Regions from separate parts of the uncultured Dubosiella sp. genome, predicted to be linked through region 3. Evidence: a T-box and tRNA genes for the amino acid it is inferred to sense, from the RefSeq annotation. Region 3 holds a T-box; the other regions hold tRNA genes.
The links. A T-box is a leader RNA that pairs with one kind of tRNA and senses whether it is charged. The one in region 3 lies ahead of serS (serine--tRNA ligase), so its partner is inferred to be a tRNA-Ser.

Region 1: it has a tRNA-Ser gene. The T-box ahead of serS (serine--tRNA ligase) is inferred to sense a tRNA for this amino acid. The anticodon was not compared.
Region 2: it has a tRNA-Ser gene. The T-box ahead of serS (serine--tRNA ligase) is inferred to sense a tRNA for this amino acid. The anticodon was not compared.

The regions. Positions count from the first base shown of each region.
Region 1 covers NZ_CAXHOA010000007.1:78,290-88,810, forward strand. Annotated here, with positions in the region: gene ABNS49_RS06540 (hypothetical protein) at 1-96, shown strand, start outside; gene ABNS49_RS06545 (Rpn family recombination-promoting nuclease/putative transposase) at 93-926, shown strand; gene ABNS49_RS06550 (hypothetical protein) at 1,002-1,592, shown strand; gene ABNS49_RS06555 (HAD family phosphatase) at 1,589-2,227, shown strand; gene ABNS49_RS06560 (helix-turn-helix transcriptional regulator) at 2,214-3,350, shown strand; gene ABNS49_RS06565 (MFS transporter) at 3,467-4,699, shown strand; tRNA gene ABNS49_RS06570 (tRNA-Ser) at 4,790-4,878, shown strand; gene ABNS49_RS06575 (hypothetical protein) at 5,015-5,794, shown strand; gene ABNS49_RS06580 (hypothetical protein) at 5,784-7,220, shown strand; gene ABNS49_RS06585 (hypothetical protein) at 7,388-7,609, shown strand; gene ABNS49_RS06590 (hypothetical protein) at 7,593-7,790, shown strand; gene ABNS49_RS06595 (hypothetical protein) at 7,765-8,049, shown strand; gene ABNS49_RS06600 (hypothetical protein) at 8,065-8,280, shown strand; gene ABNS49_RS06605 (hypothetical protein) at 8,302-8,811, shown strand; gene tnpB (IS200/IS605 family element RNA-guided endonuclease TnpB) at 9,338-10,441, shown strand.
Region 2 covers NZ_CAXHOA010000003.1:45,057-55,577, reverse strand. Annotated here, with positions in the region: gene ABNS49_RS03115 (InlB B-repeat-containing protein) at 1-661, opposite strand, end outside; gene ABNS49_RS03110 (AIM24 family protein) at 841-1,602, opposite strand; gene ABNS49_RS03105 (hypothetical protein) at 1,747-2,292, shown strand; gene ABNS49_RS03100 (hypothetical protein) at 2,859-3,038, opposite strand; gene ABNS49_RS03095 (hypothetical protein) at 3,330-4,577, opposite strand; gene epsC (serine O-acetyltransferase EpsC) at 4,564-5,133, opposite strand; gene ABNS49_RS03085 (mechanosensitive ion channel family protein) at 5,267-6,091, opposite strand; gene ABNS49_RS03080 (Gfo/Idh/MocA family oxidoreductase) at 6,204-7,139, shown strand; tRNA gene ABNS49_RS03075 (tRNA-Ser) at 7,192-7,279, opposite strand; gene ABNS49_RS03070 (family 1 glycosylhydrolase) at 7,393-8,871, opposite strand; gene ABNS49_RS03065 (YgiQ family radical SAM protein) at 9,081-10,521, shown strand, end outside.
Region 3 covers NZ_CAXHOA010000012.1:37,284-47,804, reverse strand. Annotated here, with positions in the region: gene ABNS49_RS09195 (NAD(+)/NADH kinase) at 1-807, opposite strand, end outside; gene ABNS49_RS09190 (CYTH domain-containing protein) at 863-1,411, shown strand; gene ABNS49_RS09185 (hypothetical protein) at 1,418-1,966, opposite strand; gene recR (recombination mediator RecR) at 2,317-2,907, opposite strand; gene dnaX (DNA polymerase III subunit gamma/tau) at 2,922-4,682, opposite strand; gene ABNS49_RS09170 (HAD family phosphatase) at 4,810-5,466, shown strand; gene tadA (tRNA adenosine(34) deaminase TadA) at 5,480-5,968, opposite strand; RNA gene ffs (signal recognition particle sRNA small type) at 5,987-6,084, opposite strand; gene serS (serine--tRNA ligase) at 6,134-7,423, opposite strand; T-box leader at 7,452-7,667, opposite strand; gene gyrA (DNA gyrase subunit A) at 7,710-10,289, opposite strand; gene gyrB (DNA topoisomerase (ATP-hydrolyzing) subunit B) at 10,300-10,521, opposite strand, start outside.

The DNA.
Region 1 (10,521 bases), on a different contig from region 3:
GGACGGGTAGGCATGATTTTGAGCTCCCGCGCCGAGGAACAAGCCGTGCGTACGGTGCTGGAGAAGCTTTCGTTTTCGGCCAAAGAGAAAGAATGAAGAAGATTCCGGAAGAAAACCTGCGACTCATTCAGGAATTCACGTTGTTTGACGATTTGTATATGAACGTGTTTTTCAAGGATTTCGAGGAAGGCGCGCAATGGATGCTGCGGCTCATTTTAGACGATCCGCAAATCGAGATCGAATCGGTGCGCGTGCAGGAAGTCGTGTTGAATTTGACGTCGAAAACATCGCGGTTCGACATTGCGGCGACGGATAAAAAAGCGAATCACTACGACACCGAGTTTCAAACCGTTTTGTATCCGGATTTGAAAAAGCGGGGCCGGTTTTACTTGAGCAACGAGGATATGGACATGCTTCCACGTGGAGAAAACTATGACACCCTGGCGGACTCGTATGTGATTTTCATTTGTCGTGGCGACGTGATCGGGGATGGCGCGCCGATGCACCACTTTACGATGAAAGACGAAAACGGGCTGGAACTGGGCGATGGACAACACTTGATTTTCATCAACGCGGATTATGCGGGCGACTGGCGTCTGAAAGACTTGATGGAGGACTTCAAGGAAGCGGATCCGGACAAAATGCGGTATGATATACTTAAGAAAAGAGCCGAACGCTTAAAAAAGGAGGAGGTTGGCATCATGTATATGAACGAGAGTTTACGCGATCTGGTGAGCAAAAGGGAGCAGGCGGCGCAGCTTGCGGGCTACGAAATGGCCTATGAGACAGCACAGCGGGAACAATATGAAAAACAAGCGAAGATCGCGCAAAAAATGCTGGCCGACCACATGCCGGCAAAGAAAATCGCCGAGCTGCTGGACATGACAGTAGAGGAAATCGAGAAGATTCGAAAAAATGAAAGATAAAACGATAACAGGAGGAGGATAAAGCTCCTCCTTTTTCGTGATACAATGGACGAAAAGAAATGGAGCGAGAAGTTTATGAAATATACGAAAGTGCTCGATCGCAGCGGTAAGACGATGGAGGTTGTCCACAACAACACCCGCAAAATCGTGCAGGTGCTGCGTTTTCCCGAACGGCAGGGCGACGTGTTCGACTTGCTGACGCGGGGAATGACGATGAAAGAGGCGGAGGACGAATACTTGAGACAGTGCAAGGACGCCCAGCGCCGGCTCGACTTGCTGGCCAAGGCGGATCCCAAAGCCCATATCGCCGTGTTCGAGGAATACGAGGTGAAAAAGATCCCGGGCGGCACCGGCTGGCAAATCGAGATCCTGAAGCCGTATCGGATGTCGCTGGCGGAACTGAAAAAAGTGCACACGTTGACGGAGGCGGAGGAGAAAACGCTCGTCGACCAGCTGTGCCAGGCGCTGCGTGAAGGCAAAAAGGCGGAATGTGGCCACGACCGGATCAAACCGGAAAACGTGTTTGTCGTCGCGGAAAACGAGTTCGCGCTCGACGATTTCCACGGGGAAACCGAACCGGCTCTTGGCTTGCTGGCGGATCTGGTCGAGACGCCAGCGCTGAAGGAACAACTCGCCGCAGGCGATGTGTGGAGCTGGAACGTATGATGGGGATCGACTGGACGAAATATGATGGCGTCCTTTTTGATTTGGATGGCACGCTCGTCGACTCCATGCACGTGTGGGAGCAAGTCGTGCGCGCGATCTACGAAGCCAGCGGCATCGACTCGTCCGTACCGGAAGACATGAAACGCTATCACGCGATGAAGGTGTCGGAAGTGTTCACGTACATTCGAAAGCGCTGGCAAACCGCAATGGACGAAGACGCGATGCAGAAAATCGCCGACTCGATTTTGCTGGAGCAGTACACGTATCATATCCAGCCGGTGCCTGGCGCGATCTCGTTTGTGAAAACGTGTCGGGAAAAAGGAAAGAAACTGGCCGTCGTCACGTCGAGTCCGATGGTTTTGGTCGAGCCGGTCTTGAAGCGGTTAGGAATATGGGATGACTTTGACGGAATCGCGAGCGCCGAGGATCAAAAGCTGAGCAAGCGCGAACCGGAAATTTTTACGCGGACGCTAGACGCGCTGGGGATCTCTGCCCAACGAACGCTCTACTTTGAGGACAGCCGCTACGCGCTGGAAACGGCCGATAGGCTGGGTATCACGGGGATCGGGATGAAAACGGAGACCGAGCCATATTTGGACCGGGCGGCTGTCGAGGATTTTTGTGAAGTACGATAGCTTGTATTTGCCGGTGTTGCTGCGCCAGGCGCGCCTTGCACGCGACTGGTCGCAGGAGAGCGTGGCCAACGGGATTTGCGCGGTGTCGTATTTGTCCAAAATCGAAAACGGGAAGATCGTGCCGGCGCCCGACATTGTCGAAGCGCTCGCCAAACGGCTTGGCTTGACGCTGGAGGATGCCAGTCTGACGCCCATCGAGGCGAAGCTGGACGCGTTTTACGCCAGCCACTACGAGCAGGAGGACGGGGCGCCGGTCTTTGAAGCCGAAGAGCTTGAACGCATGCTTGGTTCCGTCTTCGCGCTGGACGCGATGCTCATTCGCTGTCAAAACAGGGAGGCGGTCGAAACATTGCGAAGCTACGAGCCGTTTTTCGACGCGCGGCAGCGTCGCAAGTACGACGAGCTCCGTCTTTTGCAGGGAGCGTGGAGCGAGGAGGCGTTTCTGGCGACGTATCATGACTTTTTCGCGTACGCGTTCGCGGCGGAGACGAGCTGCCGTCACGAGCGGATGCTCGATTGTCTGGCGTACTGGAGCGAGGCGTTGTCGATCGCGCAAAAGGAGATGGATGTCGAGCGCATTTTGGACGCCCTGCTCGGGCGGCTGGTCGCTTTCAGCATTCTTTCGGACATTCCGTCGATGGAGCGGGTGTTCGCGCAAATCGAGAAGGTGGCGACGATGACGGCGACGGATTCGGCCAGGCAAATGCTGGACAACGCCCGCTACAATGTCGGGGCGTCGCGGCTGGAGCGTCGCGAGTACGCGAAAGCGTTGGAACTGCTGCTTGGTTGTGCCCATCGTCCGCTGGCGGCGCATAAGATCGCGCTGTGCTACGAAGGACTTGGCGAATACGAGCTGGCGAAAGCGTGGATCGTGAAAGAACAACAACGCGCGTCGTCGGTGTTTTTCGATGTCGTCCGGTATCGTTTGGAGCATCCAAACTATTTGCGCGAGGAAGCGTACGCGCGCATGATGAAACGGTGTCTGGACGAGGCGAGCGAGAACTACCATTACGGCTACTTTCTCTTTCATTTGCCGTACTATTTGGATGTGCTTGAAGCCAACCGGCAGTACAAGGAGGCGTACGGGCTGCTGAAACGGCATTTTATCAAACAATGGGATTAAGGTTTCTTTAAGCCGATTTTCCGGGCTTTTTTTATCACGGACGAAAGATTGGCTTTTTGTTTGGGATTTTTTATGCTGTAGGTGTGAAAACCAAGACAAAAAGGGGGACCATTACCATGCAAAAACAAACGCTTTGGACGAAAAATTTTACGATTATCACGCTGGGGACGATCATTTCGAGCATCGGCTCGGTGGCGATGAACTTTGTGCTTTCCTTTGTCGTGTTCGACCAGACGCAGTCGACGTTTCTGGCAGGCCTGTTCGCGGCGATCTCGTTTGTGCCGCGCTTCGTGCTGCCTGTCTTTTTATCGAGCGTGCTCGACCGGTTTCCGCGGATGCCGTGGATCGTCGGGCTCGACTTTCTCAATGGCGCGCTGTACGCCTTGTTTGGCTTGTACTGCCTGTCGTTTTCGTTCTCGTTTGGCGTGTACGCCGTCTTTTCCTTGCTGATCGCGACGACGGGGTCGGTGTACGAGGTCGCGTACGAGAGCGTGTATCCGAATTTGATTCCGGAGGGTTTTTACGAGCAGGGCTATACGGTGTCGTCCATGATTTATCCGACGATCACGATGGTTATGACGCCTATCGCCTCGTTGTTGTATACGCGCTTTGGGGTGGGCTGGATCGCCATTGTGTACGCGGTTTTGTTGACGATTGCGGCGATGTTCGAGCAAAAGATCCGGCTGGAGGAGCGGCGCGGCGAAGGCCGGTTCGATTTCAAGGCGTATGTGCAGGATTTAAAAAACGGCTTTTCTTATTTGCGACAGGAAAAAGGATTGCTGGCGATGTATGTGTCGATCGCGATTTCGCAAGGAACGGGGTCAGGGGAGCAAAACCTGATGATCGCCTACTTTTCAAAAACGCCGGGACTTGGCATGGTGAAGTATTCGTTGTTTTCGGGAATCGAGTTTGCGGGAAGGACGTTGAGCGGGCTTCTTAACTACAAGTTTCCGCCGCAAAAGCGCTATCGGTTCGCGATCTATATTTTTGTCATGATGACGTACGCCCTGTTTGACGGCTGCTTGTTGTGGCTGCCGTTCGCGCTCATGTGCGTCAACCGGTTTGTTGTGGGGATGCTGGGGATCACGTCGATTACGATTCGTTCGAGCAGCGTGCAGACGTACATTCCTGATTCGATGCGGGCGAAGCTCAACGCGTTTGTGGCGTTCGTATACGCGCTGGCGACGATGGTGTTCCAGCTTGCGATTGGGGCGCTGGGGGAAATCGTGCCGATCCGGCTGCTGATCGCGGGGACGTCGGTCGGCCTGGTCGGGGTGTATGCACTCTTGCTGGTGCGCAACCGGAAGCACATCGAACCGATCTTTTTGCTGGAAAAGAAAAGCGATTGAAGGCGGGAAGAGGAAAACTTTTACGGTTTTTCTTTTTTTTGTTGCGTGGATCTTTGATATCTGCTAAAATGAATGAGCTTATAATTCAGTGCAGTCGTATCGAAGTGGCCATAACGAGCTCGACTCGAAATCGAGTTGCCTTAACCGGCACGTGGGTTCGAATCCCACCGACTGCGCCATTGATAGGTCAATCGTAAAGATAACATACGATTTGAAAATAAAATTGGATAGATAAAGAACTTCGGTTATTTTCTACTCCATAAGGAAGGCCTTCCAACGAACTTTAAACAAAGGTTCGCCGGGAGGTCTTTTCTTATGGAAAATCTTGAGATCCACCGGCTTGTGTGGAAAATGGATCGGAGGATGACTAGAATGTCCGCTATCTTACAAGAATCGAATAATAATTTATCTCATAAAATGAATAGCAGCTCTTTTATTTGCGTGGAGAATGATAAAAGCACGCGTTCTTTCACAAATCCAGGCAGTAAGATTTGTGAAAGAATCACAAGAGAGCAACAGGAAAAACTTTTTCTGATCGAAACTATGGCGATGCTGAATGCTTTGCCGGAAGAAAAAAGAAAATTACTCTATGATTTTTTCGTGCTGAAAAAGTCGAAGTCCTTTTTGGTCAGAAAATATAAAATCAAGGATGTGAAGGGCGCCTTGTATTTTTCGCTGCTTGATCTGGCCACTTTGGATCCGGATCTGGATTTTTCCAGAAAGGAGTCCGCAATCTTTGAGGACAAGTGTAAACGGCATCAAAAAAGAGTCGATGAGAAGCTGAATGTTATTCTTGAAGATGTCGATCGGTTGAAACGTCAACTAGTCGATGGGTACCATCACCATCATTTGAAAAAAATTCCTCTTCTTTCCAATGATGTCCCGAATGAGCACTTTTTTCAGCAACGTCCTGGATCGGATCGACGCGATTATAAACGACGGTCCTTACTTGCCTTTGCTCTCTATTGCATCCAAAATCCGGATACGCCGGCAGAGGTGATCGAGCGGTTTTTGGCCAAATTTGATTTTGGCCAGAATTTCATGAAAAAGGTTAAAGCCTTTATTGAGAAGGGAGGCTTTAACCATGAAGGCTAGAGAAATTGTCAGCTATATTCACCAAAACATGCAGCTGACCTTCCGGCCGGAAGATACGGTGGAATGCCATGCCTCCATTTTAAAGGAGTGGTCAAGAAATGATGCCCTTTTACCGACGCATGAAGTCGATGTGCTGCGGCTTAAATACGATGACACGATGGGCGGATTCCATGATTTGAACTTTATCGAAAGCCGGTTCCTGGATTACGTAGAAAAAGCAGAGCAAGACGAAGAGGAAGACGTCTATTTTTCGCTCAATAGTTTTTGGTCTGTAAAGCGTACGGAAGAGGATATTCGCCACCTCAACGCCTTTGCGATTGATTACGACTTTTACAAGATCAAAAAGTACGCGGATTTGACGCCGGCCGAGATGTACGTGCAACATATTCAACCATCGTTGCCGATCGAGCCAACATTTGTGATTGACTCCGGTCGGGGGCTGTATTGCGTTTTTTGTATTGAGCACACGCCGTATCAGTGTACCGACGTTTACAAAGCCATTTACAGCTACATGGTAGAGTCCCAAAAGGAATTTGGCGCCGATGCCAAGGCAAGTCTATCGACGCAAGTGATTCGCGTGCCTGGTTCTTTAAATAGCCGTAGCGGTCGGATTGTAAAGGTGATTGAGCATAAAGACGTACGCTATACGATTCCGTATTTGGCGTCGATCTTTTTGCCATATACGCGATCACAAGTGCTCGAGCACAAGCGTAAAAAGCTTCAGAGTGTGAAAAAAGTAAAAGTGGCCAGAAAAGGAAATAGACTGAAATCGAATTTGGCCACTTTCGAAAAAGACCTGATTGCATTGATTCAGCTGCGCAATGAGGTCGGGATCCAGTCCGGGTACCGGGAAACTTTACTTTATCTGTATTGGGAACGTGCGCAGAAAATCGAAATAGACGAAGAAGCTATTCGCAAAAAAATACTGTGGCTGAATAGTCTTTTCAGTGTACCTTTGCGTCAGAAAGAAGCCTTGAAAAGGTGTCGACCGGCGAGGGTATATCAATTCGTTACGAGCCGATCCAAAGCGCTGCAAAAGCTCGAGATTACAGCAGAGGAACAAGCTCACCTATCTTTTTTGGTAGGCGCGCAGCGCAGCGCGTCGATGCGGAAAAAGAAGAGTAGGAAGAAAGGACTGGTACGGGGACGTACAAAGGCCGCCCAGGCACGCCATGAGCGCCGTAAGTCGATACTGATCGGATTTGCCCAGGGTATGACAGCCGCCGCGCTGGCCAAAGAGTTAGGAGTCACTAAAAAGACGATATTGGCTGACTGCAAGTATATCTCAACGCATATCCAGGAGTTTATACATTTGATTGAGACACTGAAAAGGAGTCTGGCCAATCGTTTTGGCCAAAATCAAAATGATAGCCGGGATGAGGGAACAAAGGGGGTGAGGCAGCCGATTTGGGGTTTTCTGACCTAGACGGAGCCTCGGGAAATTTTTTGTCACACTAATGTTATCTATGTCCCGGCCACGGGCGAAAAAATGTTTTTAATGTCTTATGTTCCAAAAAATCCATGCCCTGTCAAATATGCTTTTTGACAGTTCCTGTCTTTTTTGCTGTGTAGAAAGCAGGAGGGCAGCAAAAGATGGAAGTCGTAATGAGTGATTTTTTGGAACATTGTTTTCGGCGGGAACCGATCGAGCTTTTAAAATTACAAAACGAGCTTTGGAAATACATGGTGGCAGAAGAGAAGCCGGAGATTTTTGAGGTCGATTTTGCGTTTGGAAGAGTGTGGTTTAGTCCGACTGGTAATGTCGTTTATTTGATAGAAGAAAGAGAGGAAGACTTATATGATTTTGAAAAATAGAAAAGAAATGGGTGCTTTTATCGCGAGTTTGGAAGCGTATGGATTTACGCCAAGGCTCATTGGAGAAATTGTTCGGGATTATGAAGAAAGAAAGAAGTCGATTGATGAAGAGTATGCGCTGGAGTTGTATGAGAGTGTAGTTTGGAGAGTGAAAAATGAGCAAGAATCTTATGAAGAGTAAGCGTTTTAAGACTATAGTTGAGCTTTGGATGTTGCAATGCTTGAATCGAAATGGTAATTGCTTGATCGGCAATGCCAGGATCAAGGACTTCGGTATTTCCGCTATTGAAAAAGAATTTTTGAAGTACGATAAAAAGGTTCAAATTCTCCCGATATTCAATGGTGGAATGGAAGATCCAACCCCTTATTTAGGGCCAGGTGGTCGAAAAGCGATGAATAGAGATATATCATTCGTTGCATATATATATAAAGGAATCTAGAAGGAGGGATAAAAGATGGCTTTATATTTTGAGGTAGAAGGCAGCATGTATATTTCCGTTGTTCCGCAAGACGAGGCCGGCGAAGAAATTGTAGTTGACCACGTTGAGCCGGAAGTGATTGAAACTTTTAAAAAGCGCATCGCAAAAATGTTTTGTGCATCAAAAGAGGATGTCCAGAAAATTTCGAAAGAATATTATTTGAAACATGTTGATGAAGAAAGCAACGAGTAAAGAGAGTTGAGGAGAGAGAAAATGACAAAACGAGAAGCGTATATAAATGCCTATGAGGATATGAGATACTTTTGGGAAAAAATGGAAAGAAGTAAATTTTTCAGTGAATGGAATGAATCGCCTTATAGTGACCATTTTCTAACATACATTGAAAAATATTTTGAAAATTCGGTGCCGGAGGGGTGCAGATTTAGGACTTCGATTTACGAGAGCGAGCACATTTTTTTGAGTATTAGCCATGATAAATCATTGGAGGATGGTTTAGATATTTCGTCTTCGATTTCATTTTCTTTCACAGAAAATGATTCGAATTGGCCATGTATTTTAAACGAAAAGGGGAGAATTGACGTTGTAAGCATAAAAAAAGAGATCCAGAAAAAGATTGACTATCTCGATAAAAGGATTGGAATTTTAAAAAACTTTGATCCGAAAAAAGTGGCTGAAATTTATGCGCAGATTCAAAATGAAATTAAAATATGGGATAAAACTATCCCGGTTGAATTTAGTGAATTTAAGATATTTGAGGATTAAAATCAGAAAAAAATGGGAGAAAAACAGTCATGAAAATGAAACCTTTGACGAAAAAAGAAGAAGAAATTATGCGAGTATTCTGGGAGCAGTCTAGGCCGTTAGGGCTAGACTGCTTATCGGAAATTCTTCCAGAATACAATTTGAAAGAAAGGCTACCGCAATCCCACTGGCTTTAGACGGTGGGTTAAGGTAGCCAAAGTCAAATATCAGATGATATAAAACAGTTTTCGTATGAGATATGCCAAAAACACAATGTAACTATCAGATATATGGAAACAGACAAAGACCATATTCATTATATGATAGAAACAGAGCCAACGATGTCTGTTAGCAAAATAGTAAATCTGGTAAAAAGCTACACAACATATCATATATGGGAAAGGTATCCAAATTATTTACGAAAACAATTCTGGAAGGAGCATACTTTTTGGACTGATGGATATTTTGCATGCAGCGTAGGTAATGTTTCAGAAGAAATGCTTAGAACATATATAGAAAACCAAGGTTAGAAAGGCGGTGAAAGCCGGTGTTAAAAGCATATAAATACAGAATTTATCCGAGTAATGAGCAGAAAATACAGATAGCAAAAACATTTGGCTGCTGCCGTTTTGTCTATAATCAGACACTGTCATACCGGAAAGAAGCTTACGAAAAAGAGAAAAAAACTGTCAGCAAAACAGACTGCAATAATTTCTGCAACAGAGAGTTAAAGAAGGAATATGAGTGGCTGAAGGAAGTGGACAAATTCGCCCTTACAAATGCCATTTACAATATGGATGCAGCATACCAGAAATTTTTTAAGGAACATGCAGGATATCCGAAATTCAAGAGCAAACATGATAACCATAAGTCTTATACTACAAATTTCACAAATGGAAATATAAAGGCAGATTTTGGGCATGGGAAAATAAAACTTCCAAAGTTAAAGCAAGTAAAGGCAAAACTCCATAGGGAATTTGAGGGACAGATAAAGTCAGCGACAGTTTCGCAAGTTCCAAGTGGAAAATATTATGTTTCCATCCTTGTGGAAACGGAACATGAGAAACTACAGCATACCAGTCATAATACAGGGCTGGATTTAGGCATAAAGGATTTATGTATTACATCTGATGGGAAGAAATACGAAAATCCAAAAATTATCAGGAAATATGAGAAGAAACTGGCAAAGCTGCAAAGGAAGCTGGCACATAAAGAAAAGCGAAGCCAAAATTACTACAAAACCAGGAAAAAGATAGCATTATGCCATGAAAAAATAACAAATACCAGAAAAAATTATCTGCATAAGATTTCCCATAAAATTATCAGCGAAAACCAAGTGATAGTTTCGGAAAATTTACAGATAAGAAATATGGTAAAGAACCATCATTTGGCAAAATCAATATCAGATGTGTCGTGGTACGAATTAACAAGGCAGCTGGAGTATAAGGCAAAATGGAATGGCAGGGAATATGTCAGGATAGATACCTTCTATGCAAGCAGCCAGATATGTTCCAGTTGTGGATATCAAAATACTAATACAAAAGATTTATCAGTAAGGGAATGGGTATGTCCTGTTTGCAGAGCAAAACATGACAGAGATATTAATGCTGCAAAGAATATTTTAGCAGAAGGATTAAGACAAATAGCATAAGGTAATAAAATACAAATAGGGACGGTTCAGCCCGAATTAACGCCTGTGGAGATAGTAGGTTGCGAGGTCTGCGAAGCAGG
Region 2 (10,521 bases), on a different contig from region 3:
TTTGCGCGAGAACGATTTTTTCAATTTGCTCTCCGTCAAAGGAAACCGTGTTTCCATTAAAGTCGTTGGAAGAGGCAAGCGGATGGAGATTGCCATCGACTACCTCGTATAAAACGCAAGGCAGCGTGGAATCGTCCAGTTCAAAACGCGCTTTGAAAGAGCCCGCGATTGCCGGACTCAATGACCATTCTTTGATAGATTCCACCGATTCATCGTCCGTTTCCAGGGTGTCGCGCCACGCTTTTGCCGCCGTCGTTTCCTCTTTGATTTTGACAGCAGCCAGATCAAGGCCGGTGAGCTCGATGCCGTTGGCGCGAATCGTCGTTTCCACGTCATCCTTCTCTTCGTCCTCTTCCTTCGCTTCCTCTTTTGGCTGCTCGGGTTCGGCCGGTTGCGGCGTGTCCTCCACCGGTTCTTCTACGTCATTTGGTGTGGATGAGTCGGGAGGCGGATTTGTGGATTCGACCGGAATTTCTTGTTGGGGTGCGGGAACTTCACATTCTTCCGCTACCTGGCCGGTTTCTTCTGTCGTTTCCGCCACGGATGGATCCTCGGCTGGCGCTTCAGAACCGGCTTCTTCGGCTTGAACAGGAAGAACATAACTAACCGACAAAGTGCCGGTTAATGCGAGACAAAACAATCCTCGCAATCCTGTTTTCATGGAATTCCCCCTTTCTAAAAGTGGTTTGCACATGGAACAGGTGCTCTCCAGCAATTTCAGTTTAGCATTTTTCATTGTTCACACAGATTGTAACGCTCAAAACATCCCATATTTTGTGAGTCAATCCCAATAAACGGCTCCATTTCCAGCAAAAAAGGATGCCGAAGCATCCTGATTTTCTAGGCAACCGGGGCCATGAGCACTTTGCCTGTTCCCCGAAACACGTTGACCAGACCTTCGCCGCTCGCAGCGGAACCGACAAGCGTTTTTCCCGCCCGCTCAACGGTAAATTGAAGGTCGGCACTCCATGCCACCGCCATGGAGCCGTCGATTTTCAGCTCGTCGTTTTCCAGTGTGATTTCGATGAGCTCTTCTTTCGGATAGCGGCTTTCCAAAATCGCCACGCCCGATCCGCGCAGGCACAAGTTAAACAGACCTTCGTTTCCCGCCACCGCGCTGGATAGCGACTTGCGGGAAACGACTTTGCGCTCCAGCCGCTCGGAGCACGCCAAAAACATGCCGTCTTCCAGCACGATACCGCTGCCCCATTCCGACACGTCGACCGGCAGCAAATATTTGTAGGTCGGCTCGGTCATGACGACGCCTTCACCTTGGTATTCCGGCTTGATCCCGGCCTCGCCGGTCACGCTGCCGCCAATCATCTTCCCGAAAAAGTCGCCGACGCCTTTGACGCCCGTCGTCGCGTTGACGTTGCCGGCTGTCCACTGCATCGCGCCGGCTTGCAGCACGATGCCTTCGCCGCGGCTTACCTGGCATAAAACCTGCCGCTTGCGGATGTTCATTTTCGAAGCGTAATATTCCATGGAGGCGTCGGCGATGTTAGTCGAGCGCTCCTGCTTGTACTCCCAAATCGTGAACGGCCCGGCCTGGGCCGTCATTTCAATATTGGGATTGTTTTTGAGATTTTTAATCGTATACATAAAAACTTCCTTTCCGTGCTTTTGAAACACTTTCACTTTTCCATCATAGCGTATTTTCCGGAAATCGGCACACGTTCTCCAAATCTTTCCGCTTTTTTGCCGGCACCGATATACAAATTTCCATCTTTTCGCTACAATAGTCGAATGAAACGTTTTTGGATTCTTTTGTATGGCTGGCTGCTCAATCCGGCGCTGAACGCGCTCGTCTTTTTTATGATCGACCCGTCGTATGACAATTTAAGCTATATCGGCAACACCCTCCACCATCCGCTCTTTTTGTGGATTTGGGCCGTGTCGAGTGTGATTGGTATGTACTGGTTTTCCAAGTCGATTTGGAACAGGTACCATATTTCGTACCAAAAATTCCTCCACCTTTTCATTTGCGCCGGCATGCCGCTTTCGTGCGTCGTGCCTTACGATCCCGGGCTGCCCGGCTGGGTCAACGACATCCACGTGTGGCTGGCGATCGTGTGCGTTTGCGCCTTCATGCTTGAATGGATCGTCACGTTTTTCCAGCCTGTCTTCACCCTTTCCAAAGCGTACCGCCAACTGGGCTTTTCCTTGATGACCGTGTTCGCTCTCAGCTTCTTATGTCTGACAAGCGCAGGCCACGTCAACGCTTTGTGCGAGATGGCGTTTAGCGTCGGCGTCAATGTGGTGCTGGCGTGGAGTTTGGTTCGCGAACCATGAAACGTCATTGGGAAGGGAAAACGCTTCGTCCCATCGGCAACGTTAAACGACGCATTTTTCACGCTGTCAAATTCGTCTACCGGTTTTTGAGCCTTTACAGCCCGTATAAAATGAAAGTTTCGTATTGAAAGCAAAAAGAAGATATCCGCAATGAAAAGGATGATTTCTTGTATTTCGTTTAGACGATAGATGGAAGAATCAAAAAGAGGAATTGACTACAAATTTTGTTTCTCGATTGCGTTCTCCATGTCAACGCAAAATTTAGGACGGATTCCTTTTTCGTAATTTACAATATAAGATCTAAAATCTCGAATGATTTGTTTGATGTTTTTTTTCAATCAAAGCAAGAACAAGTTCTCCATACATGTCGTCATTCATTTGGTAAGGGAGTAAATATTTTGGGTCAACTGGAAAAGCTTTTGAATAATGGATTCCATGATGGTTTCTATCACGGGTAGTGGAACGCGTAGGCAATGCGAAATAAGTGTTTTTAGGACAAAAACCGGATATATTTGAGCGGAGTGGCAAAGCAAAGGTATAATCTTTCTTTTTGTATTTTATCTTGATCAAGATGAGACAGGGCCTTCTATGCATCTCTCTCTTTTACCCGTTAACAATTCTGGATCTGAATCTTTAAGGTCTTTAAAAAAGTTATGATGAACCATACCAACTTTGATTTTTCGTTTATTTTGACTTCCCATAGTCTTCCTTTCTATAAAAAAAGGCAATATTCTTCGCTTTCGCATCCCGTCATCCTCGGGCTTCAAAGGAAATTTCAACTTTCCAAATTAATTATATTGGTGCAGTTAAAACTGTCAATGAACCGGAAAGCGAACTTTTTCTATGCATCGCAATCCAAAACGCGGCTTTTGTTGTTTCGTTCGGCATGTTATAAAGCTTTTTTTGTCAACACAACGCAATCATAAACGCCGATGCTTCCATCCGTTATTCCTATTTCAACGAATATACCCTTTTTGCTTTCGCAAGGAAAGGTGTAAAAAAAACGGAAAGGCCAAAATCTTTCCGTTTCAATCGTCTTACATTTCCTCGTCCGACAAATCCATGTTGTCGATCTTGTCGAGGTACGCTTTCGCGTTTTTGACAAAATACAATTTGTTTCCGATTTGCACGACTTTCTCAAAATACATTTTCGCGACTTTGTATTCTTCCTGCACGAAGCTAATGAGCGCAATATAGTAGCTGGCGTCCGCTTGCTGAAATGGAAACGGAGAGCGCTTGAGCGCGTTCAAGTAAAACTTCTTGCATTCGTTGAAATCGCCGTTCATGAGATTCACTTTGTTTTTGATGGAAGCGAGCTCCTCCGAACGAATCATGACGCCGGTCGGACCAAAATTCAAACGAACCCGCGACGCCTCCTCCTCGGCTCTTTCAAGCGCTTCCTCGTCTTTGAGCAAATAGTCGATATACGCCATCAAGCTCCAGTACGTCAGCGAGCTGGCCGGATCTTTACGCGGATACGTAATCAGCACATCCTGGGCAAGTTCCGGGTCGTTCATATAAATGAGGCATTGCGCGAAGAGCGCCTTTTGCGTCAGACGGATCTTTTTCCCTTTCGTCGAATAATAAATGATGGCCGACGCGCACGCTTCCGGATCGCATTTTTCATAAAGCAGCTTCGTGATCGGAATGAAGCACGACGTCCGGTACCGAAGCAGGGCGTTGAACGCCATCATGTAAAAAAACAAAGCAATAATCAGGATCCACAAGTTGTTGACGAACAACATGATGCAGAAGATCGCCACGATGCCCAGCGCGTAAATCGCGGAAACCCGCTCCACGTTTTTCCGGCACGCGATCGCCATTTCCTTGTACTCGGGCAGCAGCGCGTGGTGGATTTGATAAATCCGCACGATTTCCTGTTCGTCGCTGATTTTGCGGGACCGCATTTCACGCGTCATGTTCGAGCGCAGCGAAAGCCATCCGTACAACGACAAGATCATCATCGGGATGACAAGCACGATGCTGGCGATAAACACGTAATCGGGCGCGATAAACAACATCGCGAAAATCATGAACGGCGCCCACTGGCTCAGCGGCATGAGCATTTGCGTAATCAGGATCACGTTGACGATGCCGGCCACGGTCATGCCACCGGCCACATAAGTCAAAACGATGTTCGACTTCATGAACGAAATGACTTCCGCCGGCAAAATGTCGGCGTTCATGATCGCGGAATTTGAAAAGGTGAACGCCATGAGCAAGACACCGGCAAAAAATGAAATGAGTAAAACAAAAAACTGCGACTTACATTTATATTTCCACATAATTTTCCTTTTTCTCTTCTAGTTTTTCCTCTTTTAAAATATTGCGCGCCGGCAATCCAACGGCCGTGGCGTAAGGCGGCACATCCTCGAGGACGACCGCGTTGGCTCCCACTTTGCTGCCTTTTCCCAGCGTGATGTTGCCAAGCACCTTCGCGCCCGACCCCACGTAGGCGCCATCTTCCAGCGTCGGATGCCGCTTGCAGTCGGTCGAACCCCGCCCGCCCAGCGTCACCCCGTGATACAGCTGGCAATCGTCGCCAATGATCGTCGTCTCGCCAATGACGACGCCCATTCCATGGTCGATGACTAGCCCTTTGCCGATTTGAGCGCCCGGATGGATCTCGATCCCCGTCTTGTGGCGGGCCCGGTTCGAAATCCAGCGCGCCAGCAAATGGTGTCCGCGCACCCAAAAGTGGTGGGCGATGCGATAATGGTACAACGCCTTGATGTGCGGATAAATAAACAGCACTTCGAATTTCGATTTGGCGGCTGGATCCAGCGCCATCGTTCGTTTGATATTATACGACGCGAGTCGTAAAATTGAATTCTTAGACATGGGTTAATTTTATTAATTTTTCATTCAAATTGCAAGGTGTCTTGCTTTCAAACACATACAATCACACAATGGAACGCGGCCGGCCGGATCCGTTTTTTCGCGTTCGCGCGCTTCCAATAAAAAAAGGAGCGATTCACTCCGAATCGGAGGAGGAATCGTCCGCTTTAGGCTGTGGCTGAAACTGTTTCAAATTCGATACGATCTTGTAGTTGAAATCTTCCTTGCAGCGCTCGTAGTCTTCCCAGTCGACGTACGCAATCAGCAAAATATTGGCGTAGCCTTCCACGACTTTGTCCACCGTCACGCGCAGCGGCGGATCTTTCAAAATGCGCGGATCCCCTTCGACAATCGCCTGGATGCGCGCGCACACTTTGGGAATGTCGTCCGGCAGCTTGACCGGAATCACGAGCCGCAAACGGCGGGTTGGCGTTTGAGAATAGTTCGTGACCAAATTGGTCACGATTTCATCGTTGGGCACGACAACCAGCTTGTTGTTGTCGGTCACCAGCGTCGTGAACATCAGCTCAATCGACTTGACGACCCCTTTGTGCTCGTCAATGCGAATATAGTCGCCCACGACAAACGGCTTTGTCAAAAGGATTTGAATGCCGCCCGCGACGTTGGCCATGTTGTTTTTCACAGCCAGCGACACGCCCAGTCCCAAAGCCGACACGAGCGCGACGATGCTTGTCATATTGATGCCAAGCTGCTCGATGGCAAGAATAATTGAAAAGACGATAATCGTGATATTTGAAAACGAAGCGAGAAACGTCAGCGCGCCCTGATCGGGAGCGTTGCGGGCCGCGCGCATCAAAATCCGCTTCACGAACGGTCCGAGCACGACCCCGCAAACGACTTCCAGAAGCGGGATCCACGCCTTTTCCAAAAAAGGTCCGAGATGAGTGAAAAACGCTTCAAAATTCAAATCCGAAATATGAAATTGATACAAACCATCCATGTTCCATCTTCCCCCTTATTTTCATTCCTCTTTATTGTACCGTTTTCGCGCACGCAATGTTAACTTCCTGCCTTCTTTCCGTATAATAGAAACAAAGAAAGAAGGGATGCAAATGAAATGGGGGATCATCGGCGCCGGGAACATCGCCCACCGGTTCGCCCAATCCATCGCGCGCATGGAAAACGCCTCGATTGCCATGGTATGCGGACGCGACGAGGAAAAACTCAAACGATTTTGCCAGCGATTCGAAATCGGGTGGTATACGCTGGATCCAGAAACGCTGCTCAACGATCCGGCCATCGAAGCCGTCTATATCGCGTTGCCGCACCGACTGCACGCCAACGCTGTTCTTGCCGCGCTGGCTCGCAAAAAGCCCGTGCTGTGCGAAAAACCGCTCGCGATCGACAGCGAGGAAGTAAAAATGATCATCGAGGCGGCCCAAAAAAACGACACCTTGTGCATGGAGGCGATGAAAGAGCGCTTCACGCCGGCGTATCACGCCTTGAAACATGCTTTGCGCGCCAGAACACCCGCCTATCTGGATGTGACAATGGATCGGCAGTTCGCCTACGATCCCGACTCCTACGTGTACCAAACGCCGGGCGGCGGCATTTTGCTGGACTGCGGCGTGTATGGAATCGCGCTGATGCAGGACTTGATGAAAGACCGGAAACTGCTTGACGTGGCGTGCGAATCACGCGTGGCGCATGGAGTCGACGTGTTTGACCGCGTGATTTTCACATACGAGGGCGCGACGTGCGCCATGGAATGCGCCTGCGACCGGACAAAAGACGTCCAAGCCGTCATAGGAGCGAAAACCTGGTCGATCACGATTCCAAACTTCCATCGGGCAGAAGGCTGGACGCTGGAGGAAAACGGAATGGCGAACCCATTCGTCTATCCTTACGAACAGGATGATTTTTATGGCGAAATCGCCCACTTCGAACAACTTGTGCGCGAAGGAAAAAAAGAAAGCGACATCATGCCGCTTCAGGACTCGCTGGCTTGCGCGCAAATGATGGATCGAATCGCGCGCGAATCCAAATAAAAGAAAAAAGCGCCGGGCGAAAATCGTTCGGCGCTTGCGTTGTAAAAAAAAATGGCGGAGAGTAAGAGATTCGAACTCTTGGTAGCTTTCACTACACAGCCTTTCCAAGACTGCACCTTAAGCCGCTCGGACAACTCTCCGTTACCCGTTTATAATAATGGATGCTGTCCTTTTTGTCAAACACGATTTTGAATTTCCTTCTTTTGCGCCGTTAAAAAAACGCCGGGCGTCCCGACGTTCTTTTTGCTTATTGTTAATCCAGGTCTTCCCCGTTGGACTCGTACACTTTTTTCATATAAAAGAACGAGTCCTTCTTGCTCCGAGACAAATCGCCGTTGCCGTCGTCATCCATGTTGACATACACGAAGCCGTAGCGCTTGCGCATTTCGCCCGTTCCCGCCGACACGAGGTCGATCGAGCCCCAAGGCGTGTAGCCCATCAAGTCGACACCGTCGATTTCCACCGCATCCTTCATCATCTGGATGTGGTCGCGCATGTAGTTGATGCGATACGGGTCGTGCACGCTGCCATCTTCCTCGACTTTGTCCAGCGCGCCCAATCCGTTCTCGACGATCATCAACGGGATCTGGTAGCGGTCGTAAATCTCGTTGAGCGTGATCCGCAAGCCGAGCGGGTCGATCGTCCAGCCCCATTCCGACGCCTGCAAGTGCGGATTTTTCACGCCATGCGACTGGTTGCCCGCGCTCGACTCCTTGTCGTCGGTTTTCGCCGCGATTGCCTGCGAGCTGTAATACGAGAACGAGTAGAAATCCACGACGCCTTCTTTCAACAGCTCGTCATCACCCGGATCCTTATCGAGCGTGATCCCTTCGCGCTTCAGCTCGTTAATCTTCCATTGCGGATATTTGCCGCGCACCTGCACGTCGCCATACAGCCACTTGCCATGCCGGCTGTCGTCGAGTTCGGCGAACACGTCCTTTGGATCGCACGAGTACGGATACGACACGCCATGGGCGATCATCAAGCCGATCTTGTTTTCCGGGTCGATCTCATGTCCCACTTTCACCGCGTACGCGCTGCCCACAAACAAGTTGTAGCGCGCCTGCTCCGCGTTTTGCCGGTTCGAAATATGGTCGTGCACGCCATTCATCATAAAGTTGGTGTTGATGTTGATCTCGTTGATCGTCAGCCAGTAGTGCACGAGGCCTTTGTAGCGCTCGAACAACAGCTTCGCGTACCGTTTGAACGCCTCCAGCGTATGCTTCGACACCCAGCCGTCGTAGGCGTTGGCCAAATGCAGCGGACAGTCGAAATGGTAAATCGTCACAAGCGGCTCCATGCCCAGACGCTTGCACTCCTTGAACACATCCTCGTAAAACTGCAGGCCTTCCTCGTTTGGCGTCTCGTCGTCCCCGTTCGGGAAAATACGCGTCCAGTTGATCGACATCCGGAAGCATTTAAATCCCATCTCGGCGCTCAGCGCCAAATCTTCCTTCCAGTGATGGTAGAAGTCCGTCGCCACGTGGCTTGGATAGTACGTGTTCTCGTCGACGATGACTTCCGCGCCCAACGGCACTTCCTCCATGTTGCCGAATTTTTTCATCGTGCCATCCGGCATCTTCGCGATAAACGTGCGCGGAACGCCATGGATGCCATCGCCACCCGTCAGCGCGTCCGCGACGGCCAGGCCTTTGCCGCCCGACAAATAGCCTCCTTCATACTGGTTGGCCGCGCTCGCGCCGCCCCACAAAAAATCTTCTCGAAAACTCATTTACAATTCCGCCTTTCTCTTTGTCTTTATTATCAATCCAATTTTGCCTGGACGCAACCGCTTTCATTTTTTTGGAACAACGTTTCGCAAAAAGTCCCCTTCCCGTCAAAACACTTCGACACGCCGCGGACGACGAGGAAACCATTGATTATTTTTCCTCCATCTTGTACCATGGAAACGATTTACGAGAAATAGAAACGAGGTGTCTTATGGCATTTTTACCGACAACGGCCGCTGAAATGAAGGAAGCCGGACTCGACCAGGTCGATTTCGTCTATGTGAGCGGCGACGCGTACGTCGACCACCCGTCGTTCGGGTGCGCGATCATTACCCGGACGCTTGAAACGTTTGGCTACACGTGCGCGATTCTCTCCCAGCCCGACTGGAACAATGACGAGGAGTTTCTCCAGTTCGGCACGCCGCGGCTCGGCTTTTTGGTGAGCGCGGGCAACATCGACTCGATGGTCAACCACTATTCCGTCAACAAGCGCCGGCGCGACAAGGACAACTACACCGACGAAGGTGTGATGGGAAAACGGCCGGACCGGGCCACGATCGTGTATTCGCAAGTGCTCAAGCGTCTGTTCCCGGACGTTCCCGTCCTCATTGGCGGCATTGAGGCGAGCTTGCGCCGTCTGGCCCACTACGACTACTGGGACGACAAGGTGCGCCGCTCCATCCTCATGGACAGCCAGGCCGACCTGCTCATGTTTGGCATGGGCGAAAACACGATCATCGAAGTCGCCGACGCCCTGGCCAGCGGCATGGACGTCAAAGATATTTGCTATATAAGAGGGACGGCGTGGAAAACGAAGTCGCTCGATACCATTTTTGACGACTACATCGTGCTGCCTTCGTACAACGAAGTGAAAACGAATAAAAAATCGTACGCGAAAAGCTTCATGACCCAGTACGAGAACCAGGACGCGATCAACGCGCGCATGCTTGTCGAGCCGTACGATGGCTGGTACGTTGTCGTTAACCAGTCGCCGCTGCCGCTCACGCAGGAACAAATGGATTTCACGTACGCTTTGCCGTACGAGCGCACGTTCCATCCCAAATACAAATACGTGCCCGCCATCGAGGAAGTGCAGTTTTCCATCACGAGCAACCGCGGCTGCTTTGGCAACTGCACGTTTTGCGCCATCACGAGCCACCAGGGTCGCGTCATTTCCACCCGCAGCACCGAAAGCGTCGTGGAGGAGGCGAAGCAAATCACCCGGATGAAAAACTTCAAAGGGTACATCCACGACGTAGGCGGTCCGAGCGCCAACTTCTCGCGCCCGGCGTGCGACAAGCAAGTCGAGCACGGCGCGTGTCCGAAAAAGCAGTGCTTGTGGCCCAAACCATGCAAAAACATGAAAGTCGACCATTCCCACTACGTGGAGATGCTGGACGCGGTCCGGGCGTTGCCGAACGTCAAAAAGGTGTTCATCCGCTCGGGCATTCGCTACGATTATTTGATGTACGATAAAAACGACGACTTTTTCGACCGGCTCGTCCAGTACCACATTAGCGGCCAGCTTAAAGTCGCGCCCGAGCACGTGAGCGCCGAAGTGCTCGACAAGATGGGCAAGCCGCGCAAAGAGCTGTATTTTCAGTTTGTCGACAAGTTCAACGCCAAAAACAAGGAGTTTGGCATGAACCAGT
Region 3 (10,521 bases):
GGCGAATCGCACTTTTTTTTCGGATGTCCAGATTTCCACTCGTTCGTTGCCGGCCAGCGACCGCTCGAGATGGTCGTAGCACACATGCGCCTCTCCAAGCTCTTTCGATAAAATCGTAATGACCCGGTTGGTGTTCATTATGTACGGATTGCGCAAAGAGTGGTGGTTTTTATGGGAAATGGGCATGATTTCACACAACTGCATCACTTCCAGTCCGCTGTCGATCACGGCTCCGTTGAGGGCGCGGTTCACAGCGGTCGAACCGGCTTGCGAAGAAACGCAAATGCCGGAACCGGTCGCGCGTTCGAAAAACTCATGATCCAAATAAATATCGAGAATCAACGTCTTGGAAAACGATTCGATGCGCATTTCATTCAAAGAGTAAATCGTTTCCCCGTTTTCCAGTTTCATTGCCAGAAGCGGAGACTGCTCGATGTCCGGCTCACCTTTTTCGATGTCCTCTAAAAACATTTCAATTTCCTGCTGGGTATAATCGGTAAAAAAACCAAGCGTTCCCGTATGGATACCGATAAAGGCGATGCGATCCAGCTGCTCCAAATACTGGTGGATGGCTCGCAACAGCGTTCCGTCGCCGCCAATGCATAAAATGATTTCCGGTTGCTCCGGATCGTAAATCCACCCTCGTTTTTCACATTGCGACCGGATGTAGGCCGCGATTTGAACCGAATTGGGATCGGAACGATCGACGATATTGAATTTCATCGGATTGCGAAGTGGATACATGCAGGAAACTTCGCTTCCCCCTTCCTTGTGCGTATCCTTTGATTCCTTGGTGATTTGGCTCATCGTGCTTTTGTTTGTTTCCTGTTCATTGTATCATGAAAACAGAAGGTGATAGACAATGTACGAAAATAAAGAACGTGAGTTGAAACTTCTGCTTTCCAGGCAAAAGTACGATGAGATTTTATCTTCCTGTGATTTTCCGGTTTGCCGCACGCAAACCAATGTGTATTTCGACACACCCGATTCGCAAGTACGCGACGCGGGTTGCGCGCTGCGGATCCGAACTACGAAAGACGAACGGATTTTCACATTGAAAAAACGGATCGACCCGATCACGCTCATCGAGCTGGAACGTCCGATCGACGCCGACACGATCGCCGCCATCCGCGATCCGCAAGTGCTTTCGTGGCTGACGGAGTATCATATTCCTGTTCAGAAACTTCAGCCGGTCGCTTCGTTTACGACAACAAGGCGTCTTTTAAAACTCGACCACGCCGAGCTTTGTCTGGATCAGACGACATTCGCGCACCATACGGATTATGAAATCGAATATGAATATTTTGAAGACCACGACGGAGTGCGGGCGTTTAACGAGTTTCTCGCCCCGTTTGGATTGCGGTATGAAAAAAATTGCTCCAGCAAAATTGCCAGAGCAATGAAAGATTGAGCCAAATTAGATTTTGTGCATCAAGCGGTAGAAGAAGGATTTTGAATTGTATTCTTCTTCTTTTCTTTTATAGTCCTCGTTTTTGCGTTTGAGTTCTTCCGCCTCGGACAGTTCTTTTTTTAATTTCTGATTTTCAGATTCCAATTCGGAAATTTTAGACTCTTTTGTTTGGTTTTCCAGCAAAAACGTCTGCCGGTTTTTTTCCAGTTCCAGCAGCAGTCTTTCTTTATACAGTTGCTCGATTTGATTCGCCGCTTTTTCCTTCTCTTCAATGATCGCTTTCAGCTTCTCATTTTCATAGCGAAGTTCCATTTCCACAGCCGACACTTCGTGTTTTTCCTTCCGGAAATACGTCGACAGTTTTTCCACGCCTTCCGCTTTGATCGTGATCCGCTTCGTTTCCGGGTTTTTATATTTCCAATCTTTATCCGGATTGTCTTTGACAAGTTTGGCGATGGCTTTATCGACTGTATTCCGGGATTTGTTGAAATGCTGACAAATCTGCGCAATATCCATATCATAGTAAACGTCGATCGTTTTTTCGACTTCAGACATTCCAATCATCCTCTCTTTTTCATAAATAAAAATCAGCGAATGCATTATAGCATACTTTATATTGAATAGCTATTCCGATTGGCCCGGATACGAAAAGCGAAAAAAGAACGCCATTTTCGCCTTCTGGTTTCCACCGATTTTCTTTTATATGATTTATATATGATTTTCATATATTTTCAACTTTTTTGAATTTCTCTCAAGATTGAGGTGTGATTTTTACGATTTATTTCATATGACCGGTAAGGTTTTCGTTTTTCTTCCTTTCTCCATGTTTTTCACCTCTTCTTTCCTTATCCCTTTTCGGTAATAAAAAAAGCGAAGGATTCAACGCTCCTTCGCCAGAAAAAGGACTATTTTTCGTTCGAGCTGCGTCCTTCGAACGCTTTCGCCAAGGTTCGGGCATCCGCGTAATCCAAATGTCCCCCCACCGGAATTCCATGCGCCAGCTTCGATACTTTAACATGTCCTTGCAGCAGCTTTTCCAAATACAGCGCGGTCGTCTCGCCTTCAATCGTCGGGTCCACCGCAAGAATCACTTCCTCTGTTTCTTCATTGATCCGTTTCAGCAGCGCGTTGATGTTCAACATATCCGGCAGGATGCCTTTGGATGTGTTAATCAACCCGTTCAACACATGATACACCCCTTCATACGATTGCATATTCTCAATCGCCACAATGTCTTTCGGATAGGAAACGACGCAGATGATGTTCTGATTTCGGTTGTGATTTTCACATATCGAGCAGATTTTGCCGCTGCTCAAGTTCCCGCAAATTTCGCAGTGCTGAATTTGATCTATGCCATTCAGAGACGCGATCAGATCTTTTCGTTTTTCCGCGTCCCAATCCAAAATGGTAAACGCGTATCGTTCGGCGGTTTTCGCCCCGACGCCAGGCAGACGCTGCAAGGCGAAAATCAGATTTTCTAACTGGTTTGGATACATACAGACTCCTCTCTTTAATCTTCAAAAATTTGAATGGTTGGAAACACTTTTGTCATTAAGTCTCCCTCGTTGTTTTTCGTATTTTCCGTTTTTTGTTCCTTTTTCAGTTCCACGACAACCGGCTCCGGCAAATCATGGCTGGCCATGCGTTCCCGAAACTGCCGGACGACGCGCTCGTATTGCGCTTTGGGAACCGCGAACAGTTTTTTCGGTGTTCCAAGAAGGCCTTCGAAATAATCCAGGAAACCGATGTTGAATTCCATTTCGTTCAGCTCATCCGCTTCGAGCGGATGCTGGGTTTCCACGAGCACATAATTGGAGCCACTGGCGACCAGCTGGCTATTTTTAAGCAAACTGATACTGCGAATCCATCTCAAATCTGTCATTAGCTGATCTTGAATATTGAATTTCATCGCGTCTTTTTGGCGCTCCGATTTCGTCGCGCCAACGAGTAAACCAAGCACATATTCGTCTTCAAACCGAATGCGCTCGGACTGAAAATTAGCATTTTTTGTGTCAATAATTGTTTCACGTGAAACATCAGAAATGGGAATAGGATGTGAAAAGCCCTGTTTTTGGGGGATTTTCACTGTTTTTTGGCCGATTTCTGACTGTTCAGATGGCTCATTCTTCGAAAAATCGTACTTTTTCACCTCTGAAACCGGAATGTTTTCAGAATTCGAAGCCGAAGCATCTGAATACGAATTTGACAGAAACTGCAAAAACGCGCCCTCGATATAATCCAAAATCCGACTGGCATATGAAAACTTGCTGTAGGTGTCCATCAACAAATTCATCAAAGCGATCCGTCCGCTCAAGGGAATGTTTTTCATCGACTCATGGACGACTTCCTTCGTGCTCTCGTCCACAAGCGTCGAATTCGCCGAGTACTCCAAAATCACGCTGTCTTTCAATAAGCGAATCGCGTCCGCCGTGAATCGTTTCAAATCGAAACCGTCCTCGTCAATGCCATGGAGAAACTCAATCACATCTTCCACTTTGCGCTCGCTTAAATCCATCAACAGCCGCCCAATGTCCTGCTTCGTGACGACACCATATACCTCCCGCACGTCGTCCAGCTCGATATGCTTGTCGCAATACGCCACGCATTGATCCAAAATCGACAGCGAGTCGCGCATGCCGCCATCGCTCAATTCCGCAATGAGCGACAAAGCCGGCAGCGAGGCGTCGATGCCTTCCTCCTGGCAAACCGTCGTCAAACGGGAAACGATGTCCTTGATCGCGACTTTGGAAAAATCGAAACGCTGACAGCGGGAAATGATGGTTGGAATCACTTTGTTTGGCTCCGTCGTCGCAAAAATGAAAATCACATGTTCCGGAGGCTCCTCGATCGTTTTGAGCAACGCGTTGAACGCGCCGGTCGTCATCATATGCACCTCGTCAATAATATAGACTTTGTATTTGCCTTCCATCGGCGCGTATTTCACCCGCTCGATCAAGTTCCGAACCTCGTCCACGCCATTGTTGCTGGCGGCGTCGATTTCTATAATATCCGGATGGGAATTGGACAGCGCCATCTTGCAGTTGGGACATTGATTGCATGGCGCGTTTTGAGGATCGGTGCAGTTGAGCATGCGCGCGAAAATCTTCGCGATCGAAGTCTTTCCCGTTCCCCGCGGTCCGCAAAACAAATACGCGTGCGAGATCCGGTTGTGCAGCACGGCGTTTTTCAACGTTTGAATGATTTGCCGTTGGCCAACGACTTCCTCGAAATTCGATGGCCGGTATTTGCGATAAAGCGCCTGATACGCCATACGTCATCGCTCCTTTCCGATATACTTTCCCATTATAGCATGAGAAGCCGCCGCTGTTGGACATCGGATTTCGAATTGCTTCCCGAAACGGAACCCGATACAATGAAAGAGAGAAAGGAGAAAGACGATGAAAGGGATCATCTTTGATATGGACGGCCTGATGATTGACTCGGAAAGAGTCACCTACGAAGGCTATGTGGAACTTTGTGAAAAGCTCGGAAAGACATTGACCGTCGATATGTATGTCCAATGCCTCGGAAAGCCGGTCCCGCAAATTTGGGATGTGTTTTACAAAGGGTTTGGCAGCGACTTCCCGGCACCGGAAATCATGAAGGCGAACCACGACCGGATGGCCGCCCAGTTCGAACAAGAAGGCGTACCCGTCAAACCCGGGTTGCGCCCGCTTCTCGACTATTTAAAAGCGCAGGGATATAAAACGTGCGTGGCGACCAGCAGCACGCGGGAGCGCGTCGACAAAATTTTAGCCAAAGCGGATTTAGCCAACGCGTTTGACGAGACGATTTGCGGCGATGAAGTGGAAAGAGGAAAGCCGGATCCGGAAATCTTTTTGAAAGCGTGCCAAAAGCTCCAGCTTCCACCGGAAGCGTGTCTAGTTTTGGAAGACAGCGAAATGGGAATTCTAGCCGCCAGCCGGGCCGGCATCCGGGTGGTCTGCGTTCCGGATATGAAATACCCGGAACCGGAATACGCCAAAAAAACGTGGAAAATCGTGGAACGACTTGATCAAGTCATTCCGCTTTTACGCGAATCGGAGCAATCATAGGAAAAGGAGCGCCTCAATCCGATGGCGCTCCTTGTTTTTTTTGTTCTTTTCGCAATTTCCGTTTTTTTCTGAAAAAATCCGACAGCAAAGCCGAACACTCCGGCTGCAAAATTCCTCCTTCATAGGAAGGGTAGTGATTGAAACCGGGAACGGCGAATAAATTCGTACACGATCCCACGCAGCCTCCTTTGGGATCGTACGCCCCAAAGACGACCCGGCGAATACGGGACTGGATGATGGCTCCCGCGCACATCGGACATGGTTCAAGCGTCACATACAAATCGCAGTCGTCCAGCCGCCAGGAACCAAGTTTCCGGCACGCTTTTTCAATAGCGATGATTTCCGCATGCGCGATGGAACGTTGCTTTGTTTCGCGTCGGTTCGATCCTCTCGCGATGATTTGGTTGTCTTTGACGATCACGCAGCCAATCGGCACCTCGTCGTATTTCAGCGCTTTCTTCGCTTCCACAATGGCTTTCTTCATCCAGTATTGCTCGTCCATTTCTGCTTCCTCGACTTTTCCATAAAAAAAACTACTACACATACGGGAGCTTCCTTAAGGCTGCTTCATTCCTGACCTGACCTGATTCGTAAGATCGTATTGTAGTAGCTCATTCATAATAGCAAACTTCCAAATTCCTGTCAATTCAAAACAGAAAGGTTTGGATTAGCGAACCGGAACGAGTTTTTCTTTCATTCCCATATACGGCCGCAGCACCTCCGGAATGCGAACCGATCCATCCGCCTCCAGATTGTTTTCCAGGAAGGCGATCAGCATTCTGGGCGGCGCCACGCACGTGTTGTTGAGCGTGTGGGCGAAATACTTCTTGCCGTTCTCGTCCTTGACCCGGATTTTCAGTCGGCGCGCCTGCGCGTCTGTCAAATTGGAACAGCTTCCCACTTCAAAGTATTTTTGCTGTCGAGGGGACCATGCTTCGACGTCGACCGATTTGCATTTGAGATCCGCCAAATCGCCCGAGCAGCATTCCAGCGTTCGGACCGGCACATCCATCGAGCGGAAAAACTCTACCGTGTTCATATACATCTTCTTGAACCAGTCCATGGAATCTTCCGGTTTGCAGACGACGATCATTTCCTGCTTCTCAAACTGGTGGATCCGGTACACGCCCCGCTCTTCGATTCCGTGGGCGCCCTTTTCCTTCCGGAAACAAGGCGAGTACGAAGTGTACGTGTATGGAAGGTCTTTTTCGTCGAGAATCGTGTCAATGAATTTTCCAATCATCGAATGCTCGCTCGTTCCAATTAAATACAGATCCTCGCTGTCGATCTTATACATCATGCCTTCCATTTCCGCAAACGACATGACGCCGGTCACGACATTGGAGCGAATCATGTAAGGCGGGATGACGTACGTGAATCCCTTGTCGATCATGAAGTCGCGCGCGTAAGACAAAATAGCCGAATGCAGTCTGGCGATATCGCCCATTAAATAATAAAAGCCGTTTCCCGCCACTTTGCGGGCGCTGTCCAAGTCGATTCCATGAAACGACTCCATAATCTCGGTATGGTAAGGAATCTCGAAATCCGGAACAAACGGTTCGCCAAAGCGCTCCAGCTCCACGTTTTCCGAATCGTCTTTTCCAATCGGAACGCTGGCGTCGATCATATTCGGAATTTGCATCATCTTTTCCTGCACCGCAGCCCGCAGCGCGTCTTCTTTATTCGAAAGCGCGTTCAAATCCTCGGCAATCGCGGCCACCTTTTGTTTGGTTTGCTCGGCTTCCTCTTTTTTTCCTTGTCCCATCAGTTTTCCGATTTCTTTGGAAATCGACTTGCGCTGACTGCGCAGATCGTCCGCCTGCCGCTGCGTTTGCCGTAAATCCAGATCGTCCTGGATCACTTCATCCACGAGATGCAGCTTATGATCCTGGAATTTCTTTTTCATATTCTCTTTCACAAGATCTGGGTTCTCTCGAACAAATTTGATATCTAGCATGTTCTCCTCCTATAAAAAAGAGACCTTCAAAAAGGACGAAGGTCTCGTGGTGCCACCTTTTTTCTTTTCACGTGAAACATTTTCCGGAAAAGTCTTCCACAAAATAACGGTGTGGGCCGAAACCGGATACTGGATTCCCCGGTTCACTCGAAGGGGCTCGACACGCGGATCCAAGGGACATTCGCACCACCCATGTCCTCTCTGCGCTCTTTGCCGCGTATACTGTCCTTCTCGATGTTTTCGGTTTTAATATATCATATTTGTCTTTGATTTCAACTCCGGTTTTTTATTCCGTCAAGTTTTCTTCAAAGACATTCATTTCCTGCTCGTCGTTGGATTCCACATCCAGCCGCTCAACCATGCCTTCGCCGTCTTTGACAATGTCGATCTCTTCGACTTCTTCCTCGTCGCCATTCACCAGCGTCACCTTCGTCACTTTCGCCCCGTCGTTCAAACTAATGAGCTTCAGTCCCTGGGTGTTGCGGCCATAGACGCCGATATCGGCTAACCGCAAACGAATCATGATGCCTGTGCTCGACACGATCAACGCGTCCTCGTCGCCTTTGACCGCCTGAAGCGAAACCAGGCTGCCGGTCTTCTCCGTAATGTGGAGCGCTCGGACGCCTTTTTTGCCACGCGACGTCAAACGGAAATCGTCGAACTGGCTGCGTTTGCCATATCCGTTTTCCGATACGACAAGAACCGTGTCGCCTTCATGGGAGAGGGCCACGCCAATCACCGTTCCGCCATCCGTGTTGAATCCTTGCACGCCCGACGCGGTTCGTCCCATCATCCGGATTTCCTTTTCGTCGAAGCGCACCGCTTTACCGTTGTCGCCCGCGATGATGACTTCGTCATCGCCTCGTGTCGCTTTCACATACCGCAGCTCGTCGCCTTCGCGCAGCGTGATCGAGATCTTGCCGTTTTTATTGATGTTGTCGAACTCCGACACCGGCGTGCGTTTCGCCAATCCGTTTTTCGTGACAAACAACAACGACTCGACGCCTTCCTTGTCTTCCGGGATCGGCAGCAGCGTCTGCACTTTTTCATCCGGCAGCAGCTCGATAATATTGACGATTGGCAATCCTTTCGCCGTGCGGGAAGCGTTTGGAATGTTGTAGCCCTTCAAACGATACACCCGTCCTTTGTTCGTAAACAGCAAAATGTGGTTATGCGTCGTCATCGCCACCATCGTATCCACCGAATCCTCTTCGTTGAGCGTCACGGATTTGATTCCGCGTCCGCCGCGGTTTTGGGCGTGGTACGTATCGACCGGCTGCCTTTTAATATAGCCTGACTCCGTCAATGTGATAATGATATCCTCGCGAGGAATCAAATCCTCGTCCTCCATGTCGACATAGGAATCGGCGATCTCGGTTCGCCGCTCGTCGCCAAACCGGTTGACCATTTCGTCCAAATCGTCGCGAATGATTTGAAGAACCCGGGAATGGTTGGCTAAAATGTCTTTCAAGTCGGCAATCGTTTTCAAAAGAGCCTGGTACTCGTTTTCGATTTTTTCCCGTTCCAATCCCGACAGCCGCCGCAGCTGCATCGCCAAAATGGCTTTCGCCTGCACCGGCGAGAATCCGAACGCCGCGCACAGATCAGCGTTCAATCCGTTTTCATCTTTATGGGAGGAGCGAATCATATGAATGACTTCATCCAAATGATCCAGCGCGATCCGCAATCCTTCCAAAATATGCGCCCGTTCTTCCGCTTTACGCAATTCATATCTCGTTTTTCGGATAATCACATCCGTTTGATGATCAATGTAGTCGACGATGATTTCCTTCAGCGTCAGCTGTTTTGGCTTTCCGTGCTCCAAGGCGAGCATGTTGATGCCAAACGAGCTTTGAAGCGGCGTCAATCGGAACAGCTGATTCAAAATCACATCTTCCTGCGCGTCTTTTTTCAGCTCCATGACGATGCGCACGCCTTCGCGGTTGCTTTCGTCGTTCAAATACGTGACGCCTTGCAGCGCCTTATCCCGAATGAGAGCCGCCATCTTCGTCATCAAGTTGGCTTTGTTGATGGCGTAAGGAATTTCATAAAAGATGATCCGCTTACGGCCCTGGCTCAATTCCTCGACCCGGTACTTCGAACGAATCGAGATGGAACCTCTTCCTGTTTCATATGCCTGGCGGATTCCCTTGCGGCCCAAAATAATGCCGCCCGTCGGAAAATCCGGTCCTTTAATGTGTTCCATGAGCTCGGGCACCGTGATATCCGGATCGTCCATGACCGCCTTGATGCCATCCACCGTTTCATTCAAATTGTGCGGCGGAATGTTGGTCGCCATCCCGACCGCGATCCCGACCGCCCCGTTGAGCAGCAAGTTCGGAATGCGGCTAGGCAAAACGACTGGCTCCTCGCCTTCCGAGTCGTACGTCGGCGTGAAGTCGACCGTTTCCTTGTTGATGTCGGCCACCATCTCCATCGAGATCTTCGACATCCGCGCCTCGGTATAACGCATCGCCGCCGCACCATCGCCATCCAGGGAGCCAAAGTTGCCGTGGCCGTCCACGAGCGGATACCGGTAGGAAAAGTCCTGCGCCATGCGCACCATCGCGTCGTATACGGCCGTATCGCCATGCGGATGGTACTTGCCGATGACATCGCCGACGATCCGGGCGCTTTTTTTGTGCGCCACCGTGGCCGTCATATTCAAACTGTTCATCGCATACAAAATCCGGCGGTGAACCGGTTTCAAACCGTCCCGCACATCCGGCAGCGCGCGCTGCACGATGACCGACATCGAATAGTCGAGAAACGACTCCTTCATTTCTTTCGAGATCTCAACGTTTTCGACCTGGTCGTGCTGAGACTCTAATATTTCGAATTCTTCCATGTTTTCATGTTCTGGCATGCCGGACCTCCTAGTAATCTAATGTTGCGTATGTCGCGTTCGTTTGAATGAAATCGCGTCTTGGCTCGACGTCTTCTCCCATCAACATGTCGAACACCGCGTCGGCCTCCATCGCGTCCTCAACTGTGACCCGCTTCAGGATCCGGTGCTTTGGATCCATCGTCGTTTCCCACAGCTGTTCCGCGTCCATCTCGCCAAGACCTTTGTAGCGCTGCACTTTGTAGCCTTCTTT